3 regions of the Mesorhizobium sp. M8A.F.Ca.ET.207.01.1.1 genome follow, and region 2 is predicted to be linked to each of the others. Evidence: predicted binding sites of a transcription regulator. Region 2 holds the regulator's gene; each other region holds the start of a gene.
The links. The regulator LexA, encoded in region 2, represses DNA repair genes until DNA is damaged. The targets are predictions, from matches to a motif close to TGTTCNNNNTGTGTTCNG.

Region 1 (5,789 bases), on a different contig from region 2:
GCGGTGGCGCGCCATGTCGAGGCAAATGGCGGCCCGAAGGGCTCGGTGTCGCTGCTGATCACAGGCGACGAGGAAGGACCTGCCATCAACGGCACGGTCAAGCTGCTCGAATGGGCCGCATCGAAAGGCGAGAAATGGGACGCCTCGATCGTCGGCGAGCCGACCAATCCGGACACGCTTGGCGATATGATCAAGATCGGCCGGCGCGGCTCGATGTCGGGCAGCATCACCGTCAATGGCCGCCAGGGCCATGCCGCCTATCCGCAGCTTGCCGACAATCCGGTGCGCGGCCTGATGAGCCTGGTGGATGCCTTGCTGCACCCGGTCTTCGACAAGGGCACGAAGGATTTCCAGCCGACCAATCTGGAGGTGACCTCCATCGATGTCGGCAACCCGGCCACCAACGTCATTCCGGCCAAGGCGACCGCCACCTTCAACATCCGCTTCAACGACAGCTGGACGGCCGAGACGGTCCAGGCCGAAATCCACAACCGCCTCGATCAGGCGGCGGGGCGCAAGAAGTACCGGCCAGGCAAGAAGACGCCGGTGGACTATGACCTCGTCTGGCGCGACCGGCCGAGCCATGTCTTCCTGACCCGCGACGACAGGCTGGTCGAGACGCTGAGCGGCTCGGTCGGTGCGGTGGTCGGCAAAAAGCCGGCGCTGTCCACCTCCGGCGGCACATCGGATGCGCGCTTCATCAAGGATTATTGCCCGGTGGTCGAATTCGGCCTGGTCGGCAAGACCATGCACATGGTCGACGAGCGCGTCGCCATTGCCGATCTGGAAACGCTGACGCGAATCTACCAGCGCTTCATCGACGACTGGTTCGGACAGGGCTGACCGGCATGCTTTCGGCGGACGAAACCCAAGCTTCGCTGACCGGCGCCTGGCGGCTGATGCTCGGCAAGGCCGATGGGCTGCGCCTGCTCGACCTGTCGGCCGACGGCTTCTGGAATTCGTTCTTCGCCATCATCATCGCGGCTCCGGCGCTGATCGTCGGCTGGGTCGGCATCGCCAACGAGATCGGCGATCCCGATGCCTTCGCCGGCCGCTTCTCCATGCTGGTGCGGCTGGCGACGGTCGATATCGGCTCCTGGGTGCTGCCGCTGGTAGCGCTCGCCTTGGTGGCGCCGCGCGCCGGCATTGGCGGGCGCTTCGTCCACTATGTCGTCGCCAGCAACTGGGCCTCGGCCATCACCGCCTGGCTGATGCTGCCCTCGGCGCTGATCAGGCTTTTCCTGTCGTCGACAAGCCAGGTCTCGAGCCTTGTGTCGCTGCTCCTATTTTCCCTGTCGATGGTGCTGACCTGGCGCATGACCAATGCCACGATCGGCAAGGGCGCGGCCGTCGGCACCGCCGTTTTCGTCGGCATGTTCACCGCTTCGCTGCTGGTGCTGTTCGGGCTGCAGATGCTGCTCGGCATCGCCGTGCCCGACGATATCGGGGCTCAGAGCCTCTCGGGACTCTATCCGGGGTAGAGCCCGGTTCTACCAGGGCAGAGTTGGTGTCTATCCGGGGTAATCGACGCCTATCAGGAAAAGCCCATCGGGCGGCGCCACCTGGCCGCAGGCGGCGCGGTCTCGCGCCTCGAGCGCGGCCTTGAGGTCGCCTGATGTCCAGCCGCCGTCGCCGACCCGCTTCAGCGAGCCGACCATGGAGCGCACCTGGTTGTGCAGGAAGGACCGCGCCGAGGCTCTCACCTCGATCACGTCACCCGTTCGGCTGACATCGAGCCGCTCCAACGTCCTGACCGGGCTGTTGGCCTGGCACTGGGTGGAGCGGAAAGTGGTGAAGTCGTGCCGGCCGAGCAGGAGCTTCGCCGCCTCGTGCATGGCGGCGGCATCGAGCCGCTTCGGCACCCACCACACCTTGCCCTGTTCCAGTGCCGAAGGCGCGCGCCGATTGAGGACACGGTAGAGATAGTGCCGGCCGGTGGCCGAGAAACGGGCATCGAAGTCGTCGGAAACGACTGCAGCTTTCAGGATGGCAATGCGCGCGCCCGCCGCCTGCAGGTGCGCATTGATGGCATCGCGCACCTTGTCGTCGGGCCACGCCTTGGCAAGGTCGACATGCGCCACCTGCGCGGTGGCGTGCACGCCGGCATCGGTGCGGCCGGCGGCGCGCAGCCGGACCGCCTCGCCGCAGAATTTCTCGATCGCCTGTTCGATCGCCTGCTGCACCGAAGGCTGATCGGCCTGGTGCTGCCAGCCGGCAAACAGGCTGCCGTCATATTCGATGTCGAGGCGAAAACGCGGCATGCCGGTCGGCTGTACGCTCTCGCCTAGGCGGCGAGAGCGGTGAAGGCGGAGGCGTAGACCAGCCTGCCGGCTTCGGGTGCGTCGCCCCAGGCCAGCGCCTGCAGCGCTTCGCCTTGGTATTCGCTGTCGAACTTTTCAGCCCGGGCGTGGCTATAGCCGAAACGGCCGTAATAGGCCGGATCACCAAGCACAACGGCCAGTGTCTCGCCAGCGTCCTTGAGCCGGATATGGGCCTCGCGGATCAGCGCGCCGCCGATGCCGGAGCCGTGAAAAGACGGCTCCACCGCCAGCGGGGCAAGCGCCACGGCGGCAAAACTCTTGCCGCCGTTCTGCACGAACAGGCGCGAAAACAGGATGTGGCCAACGGCTTGCCCGTCTTCTTCCGCCACCAGTTCGACGACGGCATCACCGCCGGTCACCAGCGCGTCGACCAGTCCGGCCTCCGCCTGCTGGCCGAAAGCGTGTTCCTCGACGAGGCGGATGGCCTCGCGGTCCCGCGGCGTCGCCGCGCGTATCGACATCATGCTCATGAGAATTTCAGTCCTTTTTCGATCTTGGCTCCGCGCAGGAATTCCGACGCGGCGGCGGGCTTTCCGCCCGCACGTTGAACTTCGACCAGCCTGATCGCGCCTTTTCCGCAGGCGACCGTCAGCCGGTCATCGAGAATTCCTCCCGACTCGCCCAAATCTTCCGAAGGCGACAGGCCTTCGGACAGCGTCGAGCGAAGCAGTTTCAGCCGTTCCATGCGGCCGCCAAATTCAATTTCGGACCAGGCGCCGGGAAAGGGCGACAGGCCGCGAATGTGATTGTGGACATCGGCCGCAGGCCGCGTCCAGTCCACGCGCGTCTCGGATTTATCGATTTTCCTGGCGTAAGTCACCCCTTCGGCCGCTTGCGCGGTAAATGTCAGGGTATTCCGTTCCAGCCGTGCCAGCGCTTCCACCATCAGGGCAGCGCCAACGCTCATCAATCGATCATGCAGATCGCCGGCTGTCATATCGGGGTCGATGGCGCATTTTTCAAGCAATGCCACCGGTCCGGTGTCCAGGCCCTCCTCCATGCGCATCACCATCATGCCGCTTTCCAGGTCTCCTGCCATGATGGCCCGCTGGATGGGGGCGGCGCCGCGCCAGCGCGGCAAAAGCGATGCATGGCCGTTGATGCAGCCGAGCCGGGGTGCCTCCAGAACCGCCCTGGGCAGAAGCAAACCATAGGCGACGACCACGGCGATATCGGCGCCGAGCGCAGCAAAGGCAGCCTGTTCGGCCTCGCCTTTCAACGATGCCGGCGTGCGCACCTCGATGCCCAGCCGCTCGGCCTCGCGCTGCACCGGCGACGGCGTCAGCTCCAGCCCGCGCCGGCCTGCGGCGCGCGGCGGCTGCGTATAAACGGCCGCTATCTCATGTCCGGCTTCAGCGATGGCGCGCAGCGTCGGCACCGAAAACTCCGGCGTGCCCATGAAGATGACGCGAAGGGGCATTGCCCTATCCCACCAGCTTGCCCGGCGCCTTGTCCTTGGCGAGCTTCCTGAACTTCTTTACCACCATGTCGCGCTTCAGCTTCGAGATGTGGTCGATGAACAGCACGCCGTTGAGGTGGTCGATCTCGTGCTGCAGGCAGGTCGCCATCAGGCCCTCGGCCTCCATCTCCTGCAGCGTGCCGTCGCGGTCGAGATATTTGACCCGCACGGAAGCCGGGCGCTCGACCTCGGCATAGTAATCCGGGATCGACAGGCAGCCTTCCTCGTAGACCGACCGCGCGTCGGCACTTTCGAGAATCTCCGGGTTGATGAAGACGTGCGGCGCCGGCGTTTCGTCTTCCTTGGCAAGGTCGATCACCAGCATGCGCAGCGGTTCGCCGATCTGGATTGCCGCCAGCCCGATGCCGGGCGCGTCATACATGGTCGCCAGCATGTCGTCGGCCAGTTTGCGCAAGGGCGCGTCGACGCGCTCCACCGGCTTGGAAACCTGGCGCAGGATGGGGTCGGGAAGGATGATGAGCGGCTTGATCGGCATGGCGTTTCACCTAAGACCTCCAAGGAAAGGCGTCAACCGGTGCGCCTGAGCCTCGTTCACGTTTTGATCTGTGCCCGCCCGCCGAATCGGCTATGCTGTCCACATGAATGATCTCAGCACCATCTTTTCGGAGCCTGTCATACGGCTCGGCGCCTCGACAATCACGCTGGGTCACGCGCTGGCCTTCGGCGCCTTGCTGTTTCTCGGCTTGTTCGTGGCGCTCGTCGTTGCGCTGTGGCGGTCGGCCAAGGCGCGCGCGGTCGCCGCCGCGGAGGCCGCCGACCATGCCCGCGACGCCGAGACACGCATGGCTGGTATTTTGCAGTCGCAGGCTGAAATGCAGGGCCGCATGGGGGCCATCGCCGAAGTTTTCGGCGCCCGGCAGGCCGAATTGACGCAATCGATCGGCCAGCGCCTCGACGCCATGACCGGCCGCATCGGCCAGACCATGACCGAGCAGACCAAATCCACGCATGAGAGCCTGGCGAAACTGCAGGAGCGGCTGGCGGTCATCGACACCGCGCAAGGCAACATCCAGTCGCTGGCCGGCCAGGTCGTGCAGCTGCAGGCGATCCTCTCCAACAAGCAGACCCGCGGCGCCTTCGGCCAGTCGCGCATGGAGGCGATCGTCGCCGACGGCCTGCCGCATGGGGCCTATGAATTCCAGGCGACGCTGTCGAACGGCAGCCGGCCGGACTGCCTGGTGAAAATGCCGAACGGCGCGCCGTCACTTGCCATCGACGCCAAATTTCCGCTGGAAGCATGGAATGCCATCCGCGCCGCCGACGGCGCCGACCTGCAGAAGGTCGCGGCCCAGGCCTTTCGCCGCGACATCGAGGTCCATATTCGCGACATTTCGGAAAAATACCTGCTCCAGGGCGAGACGCAGGACACGGCCTTCATGTTCGTGCCGTCGGAATCGGTGTTCGCCGAAATCCATGAGAATTTCGAAGCGGTCGTGCAGAAGGCGCACCGCGCCCGCGTCATCATCGTCTCGCCTTCGCTGCTGATGCTGTCGATCCAGGTCATCCAGGCGATCCTGAGGGATGCCCGCATGCGCGAGCAGGCGCATCTGATCCAGGGTGAAGTCATCAGGCTGATGGAAGATGTCCAGCGTGTCGACGAGCGGGTGCGCAAATTGCAGGGCCATTTCGGCCAGTCGGCCAAGGATATCGAAGACATCCTCGTCTCGACCTCGAAAGTGACCAAGCGCGGCCAGAAGATCGAGGCGCTGGAGTTCGGAGAAGGCGAGGCCGACGTCCCACACGGCGGCGCCGCCAAGGTGGAAGCCGCACCGCGCGTGGCTGATTCCAAGACGGGGCAGTTGAGGCTGAGGGTCGTCGAAGATGGAGAGTAGCCGCTCGACGCCAGAGATTAGCGAAGCGTCTATCCCATCGTCATTCTAGGGCGGAGCAAGGAGCGGAGCGACGCGCGCAGACCCTAGAATTCATGCCGCGACCGCGGCGCGCCGCAACAGTGCAGAATTCCGTTCCACGGCATCCTTCGGCAAGGT
Region 2 (5,789 bases):
AGCCGAAGACCGAGAGATTGGACTTGCCCATGATGCGAAGGTTGATGCTGTAGAGCATCGTCATCATCAGGATGCCCGCCAGAAGCGTGTGGATGCGGAAGCGCAGATGGATGAAGGCGGTGCAGCAGCCCGCCGCGAAGCCAGCAACGAGGGCGGCGGCGATGCCGACCAACGGCGATGCGCCGGCGGCAAGGAGGACGCCGCAGATGCAGCCGCCCAGCGGAAAGGCGCCCTCGCTGGTGAGATCGGGAAAATTCAGCATGCGAAACGGAATCATGATCCCGAGCACGACAAAGGCCAGGATCAGGCTTTGCGCCAGCGTGACCGGCATGATCGCGACGAAGCTGGCGAGAACGTCCTGAATGAAGCCCATGATGATCAGCTCGCCAGCAACATGCGGTCGGTCTTGACTGAGAAATGGCCGATCAGATCGATAACCGAGACCCTCGCCTTCTCTTCGCCTATGACCTCCAGGAGGACGCGGCCGGCGTCGAGCATGATCACCCGGCTGCCGTAGTCGACGGCATGCTGCATGTTGTGGGTCACCATCAAAGTCGTCAGCTTCAGCGCGCTGACGGCGCGCACCGTTGCCTGCATGACGATCTCGGCCGTGCGCGGGTCGAGCGCCGCGGTATGCTCGTCGAGCAGCAGCAAGTCGGGCGATCCGCCGACCGCCATGATCAGCGACAGGGATTGCCGCTGCCCACCCGAAAGCAGGTCGACGCGGGTGTCCATGCGGTTTTCAAGGCCGAGGCCCAGTATCGACAGGCGTTCCTTGTAGGACGCGAGCCGGGTGGCGTTCAGCCCCTGGCGCAAGGTGCGCTTGCTGCTGCGCAAATCAGCCAGCAGCATGTTTTCCGCGACCGTCATGCTGGCGGCGGTGCCGCGCATCGGATCCTGGAAGACGCGGGCCAGTTTCGCGGCGCGCTTGTGCACCGGCATATCAGTCACATCGGCGCCATTGATCAGGATCTGACCGGAATCGAGGATCAGAGCGCCGGAAATGGCGTTGAGCATGCTGCTCTTGCCCGCCCCGTTGGAGCCTATAACGATGCCGAACTCGCCCGTGGCCAGCGACAGGCTGAGACCGTCCAGCGCGACCTTCTCGTCGGCCTGGCCCTTGTAGAATACTTTGCGCGCGGATCGGATCTCGAGCATCGTTCCTCCCTGACATGAAAAGTGACGGCGCCCGCGCCGTCACCTTCATGCAGCCTGATGTCAGTCGACGATGCAGCCGCAATCTGCCATCGAGGCCGGTATCTCGATGCCGAACGCGGCCATCGCCTTGCGGGAAATCGTTGCCATGTGATCCTTGTAGGCCGGGCGCGACGGCGCGATCGTCTTGGGATCCTTGCCCTTGAGTATCTCTGCGGCAATGTCGCCGGCATTGATGCCGACCTGCGTGTAATTGACCGCGAAGCTCGCCGGCACGGTGCCGTTGCGGACCGCGCTGTCATCGGAGTTGACGACCGGGATACCGGCCTGGCGGGCGGCGGCGGAGACAGCGGCGATCGCCGGCTGGATCAGGTTCGAGGCCGGGCCGTAGATGACGTCGGCCTTGCCGGCGAGCGAAGCGATACGTTGCTGGATGTCATTGACGTTGTCGATGCCGACCTCCACCACCTCGAAGCCAGCGGCGGGCGCCGCCGCCTTGATCTTTTCGACCAAGGCAACGTCATTGGCCTCGCCCGGATTGTAAGGCACGCCGAAGCGCTTGGCGTTTGGCAGCAGCTTCTTGGTGAAGGCCATCACCGCGGCGACGTCCTGCAGATCGCTGGCGCCGGTCATGCCTTCGTCACCTGAATCCCACGACGGCACCAGCTTGGCCGCCACTGGATCGGTGACCGCGGCAAAGACGATTGGAATGCCGGAACCGGCGAGCGCCTTCTTGGCGATCTGCGAGACCGGCGTGGTGATGGTGTAGATCAGCTTGGGCTGCTCCGCCTGCAGCTTGGCGATCATCTGCGGCACCAGCGATGCATCGAAATTGGTATGGCTTTCCGTATAGACGACGTCCTTGCCCTCGACGAAGCCGTTGTCCGTCAGCGCCTTCTTGAAGCCGGCTATGGCGGCGTTGAGCTGGGGGTGCTCGCCGAAATTGGCAATGCCGATGCGTATCTGGTCGGCGGCGGCACTGCCGGCGCTCACCATCAACGCGCTAGCCAGGAACAAACCCGACAACCAAGCGGATTTCGACTTCAACATCATTTCCTCCCAGATTTGATCAGCGCCGCTTGCAGCGCGGCTACTGCAAACGATCATGGTCAGTCCGCCGGCTTGTGTCAAACATTATATATAATTCTTGCCATGCCCCTACATCATATATAATTTTCCCCTGCCAGACGACGGATGGACCGCGATGCAGGATCAAACGAGCTCCACAAAGACGGAGGCAGCCTATCAGCTGTTGCGGCGCGATATCCTGACCACGCGCCTCATGCCCGGCGCCCCGCTCAAACTGAGTGCACTGCGCGGCACCTATGGAGTCGGCTGGACGCCATTGCGCGAAGCCTTGTCGCGGCTCGAGGCCGAACGCCTGGTCACCGCCATCAGCAATCGCGGTTTTACCGTGGCTCGGGTGTCGCGGGCCGAACTGGAGGACCTGGCGCGCGCCAGGATGGTGGTCGAGATCCCCCTGTTCCTCGAATCGATGGAGAAAGGCGGCAAGGAATGGGAAGATGCCGTGGTCACCGCCCACTACCGGCTCTCCCGTTGCAAAACCGCGGTCGACGATCCCTCGGATGCGGCGGTCGACAAATGGGACGAGAATCACGAGGCTTTCCATGCGGCGCTGCTGAGTGCCGCCACATGCGATTGGCTGTTGCGTTTCCGCTCGACGATCTCGGATCAATTGCGCCGGCATCATCGCTTTCTTGGTCTGGCGCCGACATTGCGGGCCGCGGCCGGCCTCAAGGATGGCTACGAAGAGGCGATGGAGGCGCTGCGCGAAGCGATTGCGATCGAACACCATACCGCGATCATGGAAGCGGCACTCGATCGTGACGTCGAGCGGGCCAAGGCGCTGATGGTGGCCCATATCGGCTACACCCTGCACGTCTATGTCCACAGCGAAGACAGCGGCCCGACCAAATACGCCGCCCGCGCCGGCAGCTTGAAAGCCGGTTCGGGATGACTCCGGCGCTTCCGCGACACCTATTCGCACGCGTTGGTCGGAGTGGGGCCGGACGCCTGGGTCCATCGCTGCCCCGAAGCTGCCAGTCGTTGGCGTTTTGGTTTCGTTTCGTTCCGCGAATAACGGACCGATAAATTATACAATCCGCCCGGGGAAAGCCTTCCGAACGGCTGACGCCAAACTCGGGAGCGGATGGGCCACAGGCCATTAACCATAACGATTTCAATGGGCCTGCCGATGGCGGAAAAGGTCGGCTTCTGCCCGCCGTAGCGGACAAAAAACATCCGCAGCCTTAACAAATTCATTAAACTTTAAACGGTTGCGGAACACAACTGGAACAGATAGTGTTTGTTCTGGGTTTGTTTTTTCGATTCTGGTTCAGACCTTCGTTCAATGCCTTGGGGGCCGCCATGCTGACACGCAAGCAACATGAACTGCTGATGTTCATCCACGAACGGCTCAAGGAAAGCGGGATACCGCCCTCCTTCGACGAGATGAAGGAAGCGCTCGATCTTGCCTCCAAATCCGGGATTCATCGCCTGATCACGGCGCTGGAGGAACGCGGCTTCATTCGCCGGCTACCCAATCGGGCGCGCGCGCTGGAGGTGCTGCGGCTGCCGGATTCGATCGCGCCCGGCCTGAACGCGGCAAAGAAATTTTCGCCCAGCGTCATCCAGGGCAGCCTTGGTCAAAACAATCTTGGCCGCCAGCTCAAGCCGGCGACGGCGCCTTCGCGTCTGCCCGCGGCCGGCAATGACGACGATGTGGTTTCAGCCGTGTCCATCCCGGTCATGGGCCGTATCGCCGCCGGTGTGCCGATCGATGCCATCCAGCATCAGACGCATTCGATCTCGGTGCCGCCGGATATGATCATGGGCGGCGAGCACTATGCGCTGGAGGTCAAGGGTGACTCGATGATCGAGGCTGGTATCTTCGACGGCGACACGGTCATCATCCGCAATGCGAACACGGCAAGTCCGGGCGAAATCATCGTGGCGCTGGTCGACGAGGAGGAAGCGACGCTGAAGCGGTTCCGCCGTAAAGGCGCCTCGATCGCGCTCGAAGCCGCCAATCCAGCCTACGAAACGCGCATTTTCGGGCCGGACAGAGTCAAGGTACAAGGCAAGCTGGTCGGGCTGATCAGGCGCTACTGAGCCGGTTTGCCATCGGACTTGTCTGGCTTTTTATAGGGCGGCAGCCCCCTCGCCTCGCGTGAGAATTTTCGCTGCTCGTGCCAGGGCCGGTATGGTCCCTCGACAGCGAATTCGATCACAGCCGGGGTTGTGGCCGACTGGGGATCGAAGAAGACGGCAGCACTTCCCTTGCGGGCGAGCTGCCGTTTCGTGACGACGACAACCAGCGGATTGTGGCAGGCGTCATAGGCGGTCGCGTCATTGACGACGATCAGGTCGGCGAAGGCGCAGGCTTTCCAGGTGTTCTTGCGATCCTCGACATAGGCGACGATCGCGCCGGAAGGGTGCCTGGCAAGGCAAAGGCCTTCGCGGCAATAGAACGGCGATCCCTGCGGCAGGTCGGTGGGAGCGGCAATATCGAATTGCCCGTCCGCCTTGTCGAACATTTCCGGTTTGACGATTGTTTCGGAGACCAGAGCGCGTTTCCAGTTGTCGGCCGCGAATTCGTTCGGACGTTCCCGGTTGACGGCCAGTTCGCCATTGCCGATCGGCAGTGCGACCAGCCGTGCGTCTTCCGAGATCAGCACGTCGGGCGTGCGTATGTCCGACACAGTCAACAGACCGGCAAGTGCGAATGGCAGTGCCGCGAGCCGCAGCCAGGTCGTCGCCATCGTCGCGATGACCAGCGCGACGGCCACCAGCAGCACGGATTGCTGCGAGATCAGACCTACCCCATCGATTGGCGAGCGCTCCGATATCCATGACGATACGGCGATCATCGCTGTCAGGCCTTTGCCCATCACGTAGAGAAACGGGCCGTCGGCGCCGAAGGGCATCGCCAGCGAACTGAGGACCGCAAAAGGCATGACGACCACCGACACGATCGGCATGACGGCCAGATTGGCGAACAGGCTGAGCGGCGATACGCGCTGGAAATGCCAGATGGCAAACAGCGCCGTCGCGCTGCCGGCAATGATGGAGGTCATGGCCAATCCACCTGTCGCCAGCAGGAATTTTCGCGTCAGGAACCCGGGTAGTGACCGCTTTGGCGACGGTGGCCTCGTCTTACCAGCGCGGTGGTCCGCCCAGCCGGCATAGGCGCCAACAAGGGCCGCGGTTGCTGCGAACGACATCTGGAAGCTCGGGCCGACGACCTCGTGCGGGGAAACCAGGATAACGGCGATCGCCGAGATGGCCAGGTTGCGCATGGTGAGCGCCGCGCGATCGAACAAGACGGCAATCAGCATCACCGCCAGCATGATGAAGCTGCGTTCGGCCGCAACGACGACACCGGAAATGACGAGATAGGCGGCGATCGAGAAAAGTGCGGCGGCGGCCGCATATTTCTTCACCGGCCGGCGCGCGGAAAAGTCTGGAAACAGCGCGAAGGCACCGCGCAACAGACCCATGATGGTGCCGGCGACCAGCGCCATATGCAGTCCCGAAATGGAAATGATGTGATAGATGCCGGTACGCCGCATCGCTTCGTTGATTTCATCGGGAATGCCGGCGCGCACGCCGAC
Region 3 (5,789 bases), on a different contig from region 2:
GGGGAGAAGTGCCCGATGAGGGGCGGCGCTAGCGTCGCGAAAACTGGACCCCGCCCCTTACTTGGGCAGCGCGTAGGCCATCACATAATCGCCAGGCTTGGTGCCGACCGAGCCGTGGCCGCCGGCAACGATGACCACGAACTGGCGCCCGTCCGCGACCGTATAGGTCATCGGCGTCGATTGCCCCCCGGCGGGCAGCCGCGCCCGCCAGAGCTGCCTGCCTGAAGTCAGGTCATAGGCGCGCAGATAGTCGTCGACGGCGGCGCCCAGGAAGGCGACACCGCCGGCCGTGATCATCGGCCCGCCGATGCCGGGCACCCCGACCTTCAGCGGCAACGGCAGTGGCGTCATGTCGTAGACGGTGCCGTTGCGATGCTTGTAGGCGATCTGTCCGGTCCTCAGATCGACGCCGGCGACATAGCCCCAGGGCGGCGCCTGGCACGGAATGCCGAGCGGTGACAGGAATGGCCCCATGACCACCGCGTAGGGGGCGCCCTCATTGCGGTTCAGCCCCTGTTCGCTGCCGCGCCCCTCATCCGGCGGCGGCACCTGGTCGCGGGGGATGAGCTGTGACTTGAATGCCAGGTAGGTCGGCATGCCGAACATCACCTGCCGCACCGGATCGACCGCTACCCCGCCCCAGTTGAAGGTGCCGAAATTACCGGGATAGATCAGCGAGCCCTGTACGGAAGGCGGCGTGTAGCGGCCCTCATAACGCAGGCCCTGGAATTCGATCCGGCATGCCAGCTGGTCGAACATGGTGATCCCCCACATGTCGGCACCTGTCAGTGGCTTCGGATTGAAGGAGAGGTCCGACGCCGGCTGCGTCGGCGACGTATGGTCGCCCTCGATGGCGCCGCCGGGCGCCGGCACCTCGTTGACCGCAATCACCGGCTCGCCGGTGCGCCGGTCGAGCACGTAGAGGTCGCCCTGCTTGGTCGGCCCGACCAGCGCGGGCACGACGGAACCGTCGGCCTTGGTGATGTCGACCAGGCTCGGCTGCGCCGGCACGTCCATGTCCCAGAGGTCATGGTGCACGGTCTGGCGCACCCATTTCAACTGCCCGGTGTTGAGGTCGAGCGCGGTGATCGAGGAGGAGAATTTCTCGACATTGGCGCTGCGGCCCATGCCGAGCTGGTCCGGCGTCTGGTTGCCGAGCGGCACGTAGAGCAGGCCGAGCTTTTCGTCGGCGCTCGGCGTCGACCACATGTTGGGCGAGTTGGCGGTGTAGGTCTGGCCGGCCGCCAGCGGCGTTGTCTGGTCCGGATTGCCGGAATCCCAGTTCCATAGCAGCTTGCCGGTGCTCGCATCATAGGCGCGAATGACGCCGGACGGCTCCTGCGTCGAGTAATTGTCGTTGACCGCGCCGCCGACGATGATCTTGCCGCCCGCGATCAGCGGCGCCGAGGTCGAGTAGTAATAACCGGACTTCGGATACGGCATGTTGGTCAACAAATTGAGCGTGCCGCCCTCGGCAAAGGCCGGGCAAACCTGCCCGTTGGCGGCGTCGAGCGCGATCAGCCGCGCATCCGAGGTCGGCAGATAGACGCGCGTCGCGCAGGGCTGGCCGGCGGCGCCGGCGGCATCGGCATAATAGGAGACGCCACGGCAGGTCTGGTGTTGTCGGTCCTTGTCGAGCTTGATCTTGGGATCGTAGCGCCACTTCTCCTTGCCGGTCGCCGCATCGACCGCGATGGCGAAATTGTGCGGCGTGCAGATATAGAGCGTGTCCCCCACTTTGAGCGGTGTCACCTGGTAGGTGGTCTCGCCGACATCGTCCGGACCTTTCACGTCGCCGGTGCGGTAGGTCCAGGCCGGCTGCAGATTGGCGACATTATCCGGTGTGATCTGGTCGAGCGGCGAATAGCGCTGGCCGAACTGCGTGCGCCCGTAATAGTGCCATTCGCCCGCCGGCACATCGCCGCCGAGATTGGCGTTGGGTATCACCTTGTCGGTGTCGAGCGCGCCGCCTATGTCCTTCGGGTCCGTGGTCATCGAATAGCCGGCCACCGCCAGCGATGCCAGCACGGCCAGGATCAGTGGCGCGCGGCCGTCCGGACCGGCAAGGCCCCGCCGCGCCCACGGCGTCAGCAGCCACAGCGCCACCAGCACGATGATGCCGCCGCGCGGGCCGAGTTCCCACCAGTCGAAGCCGGTTTCCCAGACCGCCCAGGCAAGCGTGCCGAGCACGATCGCCGCGTAGAGCCAGAGCGAAGTGGAACGGCGCCGGTAGAGCAGCCAGGCGGCGACCAGGAAGGCGAGAGCGACGATGATGTAGTACCAACTGCCGCCCAGCGAAGCCAACCAGATACCGCCGGCGCCAAGCGCCAGGCCGATGAGGAAGAGGACGAGGGAGGTGATGGTGACAGCCAAGATGATACTCCTTCGACTGTTGCGCGCATGGAGGCGGCCTTAGGCAACCCGGCATTGCGTGCTGCCCCGTACGCAACTTTCTCCCGACCGCCGCGCCTGTCAAGCGTAGGTCATGGGTCCGCGGCGGCAACCTTGTCCCCCTGCGGTTGTTCACAACGCGGCCGCCATATCGCTCGAGTGGCCTTATCAGGCACTTTAGCGGAACAAAACGTAGACAGTTCTGGTCTTTCCCTCCCGAATCACTACATTCGGGGGAGATGTCCGGCTTTTCCGAAGACATGCCCTTTTTCGACGAACCCAATGCGCGGCCCACGGCCCCGTCGGGCATTGCCGCGCGCGCCATGGCCGCCCGCGGCGGCCAGAACAATGCGCCGGACTATCTCAGGGGGCTGAACCCCGAGCAGCGGCTGGCGGTGGAGACCACCGAAGGCCCGGTTCTGGTGCTGGCCGGCGCCGGCACCGGCAAAACTCGCGTGCTCACCACCCGCATCGCCCACATCCTCGCCACCGGCAGGGCCTTCCCCTCGCAGATCCTGGCAGTGACCTTCACCAACAAGGCCGCGCGCGAGATGAAGCAGCGCATCGGCATCCTGATCGGCGAAGGCAATGTCGAGGGCATGCCATGGCTCGGCACCTTCCACTCGATCGGCGTGAAGCTGCTGCGCCGCCATGCCGAGCTTGCCGGCCTGAGATCCGACTTCACCATCCTCGACACCGACGACGTCGTGCGCTTGATCAAGCAGTTGATCCAGGCCGAGGGCCTGGACGACAAGCGCTGGCCCGCAAAACAGTTCGCCCAGATGATCGACGGCTGGAAGAACAAGGGCCAGGGTCCGGCCGACATCGCCGAGGGCGATGCGCGCAGCTTCGCCAACGGCAAGGGCCGCGAGCTTTACAAGGCCTATCAGGAGCGTCTGCAGACGCTCAACGCCTGCGATTTCGGCGACCTGCTCTGCCATCCGATCCGCATCTTCCGCGCCAATCCCGATGTGCTGAAGGACTATCACCGGCGCTTCAAATACATCCTCGTCGACGAGTACCAGGACACCAACACCGCCCAGTACATGTGGCTGCGGCTGCTCGCGCAGCGGCCGGAAGGCAAGCCGATCTCCCCCCTTGAGGGGGAGATGTCCGGCAGGACAGAGGGGGGCGCCTCGCGCGACAGGGCCACCGTTAACATCTGCTGCGTCGGCGACGACGACCAGTCGATCTATGGCTGGCGCGGCGCGGAGGTCGACAACATCCTGCGTTTCGACAAGGATTTTCCCGGCGCCACCATCATCCGGCTGGAACGCAACTACCGCTCGACCGCACACATATTGGGCGCCGCTTCCCATCTCATCGCTTACAATGAGGGCCGTTTCGGCAAGACGCTGTTCACCGACCGCAACGATCCCGAGGATGGCAAGGTCAACGTCCACGCCGCCTGGGATTCGGAGGAGGAAGCCCGCGCCATCGGCGAGACCATCGAGGCCTACCAGCGCCAGAAGCACAATTTGAACGACATGGCGATCCTCGTCCGCGCGTCCTTCCAGATGCGCGCCTTCGAGGACCGCTTCATCACGCTCGGCCTGAACTATCGCGTCATCGGCGGCCCGCGTTTTTACGAGCGCATGGAAATCCGCGACGCACTGGCCTTCTTCCGCGTCGTCGCCAACGGCACCGACGACCTCGCCTTCGAGCGCATCGTCAATGTGCCCAAGCGCGGCCTGGGCGAAGCGACCATCCGGCAGATCCACGACACGGCGCGCGGCATGCGCATCCCGATGCTGGAGGCGGCGGGCACGCTCGCCGAAAGCGACGAGCTGAAGCCGAAACCGCGCGCCGCGCTGCGCGAGGTCGCGGCCAATTTCGAACGCTGGCAGAAGGCGCTGGAAACCACGCCGCACACCGAGCTCGCCGAGACCATTCTCGAAGAGAGCGGCTACACCGACATGTGGAAGAACGACCGTTCGGCGGAAGCCCCCGGCCGGCTGGAGAACCTGAAGGAACTGCTCCGCTCGATGGAGGAGTACGAGTCGCTGCGCTCCTTCCTCGAACATGTCGCGCTGGTCATGGATGCCGAGCAGAATGCCGGGCTCGATGCCGTTTCCATCATGACGCTGCACTCGGCCAAGGGCCTCGAATTCGAGACCGTCTTCCTGCCCGGCTGGGAGGAAGGCCTGTTTCCCCATCAGCGCGCGCTGGACGAAGGCGGCCGTTCGGGGCTCGAGGAAGAGCGCCGCCTCGCCTATGTCGGCCTGACGCGGGCCAAGAAGAACCTGCATATCTGGTTCGTCTCCAACCGCCTCATCCACGGCCTCTGGCAATCGACCATTCCGTCGCGCTTCCTCGAGGAACTGCCGGAAGCCCATGTCGAGGTCGCCGAAGCCGGCAATTCCTACGGCGGCTACGGCAATCCCTATGGCGGCGGCTCGTTCGCGTCCGGCCGTGGCGGCAGCCAAGGGGCAGGAAGACAGAACCCGTATGGCGCCTCGCGCTTCGACAATATCGGCGGCAATTCGGGCGGCACGGAAAAATCCGGCGCCTTCTCCAACACCTATTCGACACCGGGCTGGCAGCGCGCGCAGGCCAACCGCACCGAGGCGACCGACCGCAACTGGGGCACGCGCTCGGGCCATCAGATCGAACGCATCGGCTATGGCGAGACAGACTCCGGCTACGGCGCCGGCCGCACCAGCGTAAAGGGCCGCACCATCGACGGCGAACTGGTCGCAAAATCCGTGGCCGACAAGCCCTCCCCCTTCAACGTCGGCGACCGCGTCTTCCACCAGAAATTCGGCAACGGCAACATCGCGGCCATCGAAGGCAACAAGCTGACCATCGACTTCGACAAGGCCGGCCAGAAACGCGTGCTGGATGGGTTTGTAGCGGCTGTGTGAGTTGAGGCGTGGCTTTGACAAGAAGCCGGCGACGTCGCTCAATCCAGCTTCTTCTCGCCCCGCTCACCGGCCTTCACGATATCCCCTGTCGTAAACAGGATTTCCTTCAGTTCCGCGCGCCAGTCCGTCTTCTGGCGCAGCAGGAATTCGAGGTCCATGCCGAAATGCTTGAACTCCTCGCTCTGCGCGTTCTTCATGATCGCCTTGGCTTGCGGGTCCTTCTCCACCGACATGCGCTGTTCGTACCAGCCGATCGCTTCCGCCTCCTCGATCAGCGAGGCGATCATGCGGGCGAAGGTGCGCACTTGCTGCGACAGTTCTTCCGGCGGTTCGTGATACTGGTCGAAACCCATGTCGTCCTCCATTGGCCATCCCGATGGATGTCTGGGGAATGCCGCCGGTTCCGCATCATCGCTGCAATTCCGCCAAGGCCCGCTCCAGCGGCGCCGACGAAATCTGGATCGGGCCGGAGAACGCCACATCCATGTCCAGGATCAGGTAGATCGCCCCGGCAATCAGCGCGGCCGAGACCAT

Region 1: a site for LexA is predicted at 4,330-4,347, ahead of EN850_RS10880 (DNA recombination protein RmuC). Genes of this name have one in related genera too.
Region 3: a site for LexA is predicted at 2,573-2,590, ahead of EN850_RS23275 (UvrD-helicase domain-containing protein). Genes of this name have one in related genera too.

The regions. Positions count from the first base shown of each region.
Region 1 covers NZ_SRUS01000003.1:443,292-449,080, reverse strand. The annotation lists gene dapE (succinyl-diaminopimelate desuccinylase) at 1-843, shown strand, start outside; gene EN850_RS10905 (transporter) at 849-1,481, shown strand; gene truA (tRNA pseudouridine(38-40) synthase TruA) at 1,512-2,261, opposite strand; gene EN850_RS10895 (N-acetyltransferase) at 2,285-2,791, opposite strand; gene fmt (methionyl-tRNA formyltransferase) at 2,788-3,741, opposite strand; gene def (peptide deformylase) at 3,746-4,276, opposite strand; gene EN850_RS10880 (DNA recombination protein RmuC) at 4,380-5,633, shown strand.
Region 2 covers NZ_SRUS01000006.1:402,596-408,384, reverse strand. The annotation lists gene EN850_RS20325 (ABC transporter permease) at 1-373, opposite strand, end outside; gene EN850_RS20320 (ABC transporter ATP-binding protein) at 379-1,158, opposite strand; gene EN850_RS20315 (ABC transporter substrate-binding protein) at 1,219-2,205, opposite strand; gene EN850_RS20310 (GntR family transcriptional regulator) at 2,360-3,133, shown strand; gene lexA (transcriptional repressor LexA) at 3,544-4,287, shown strand; gene EN850_RS20300 (ComEC/Rec2 family competence protein) at 4,281-5,789, opposite strand, start outside.
Region 3 covers NZ_SRUS01000008.1:99,825-105,613, reverse strand. The annotation lists gene EN850_RS23280 (glucose/quinate/shikimate family membrane-bound PQQ-dependent dehydrogenase) at 58-2,373, opposite strand; gene EN850_RS23275 (UvrD-helicase domain-containing protein) at 2,631-5,255, shown strand; gene EN850_RS23270 (hypothetical protein) at 5,294-5,608, opposite strand; gene EN850_RS23265 (DUF4239 domain-containing protein) at 5,664-5,789, opposite strand, start outside.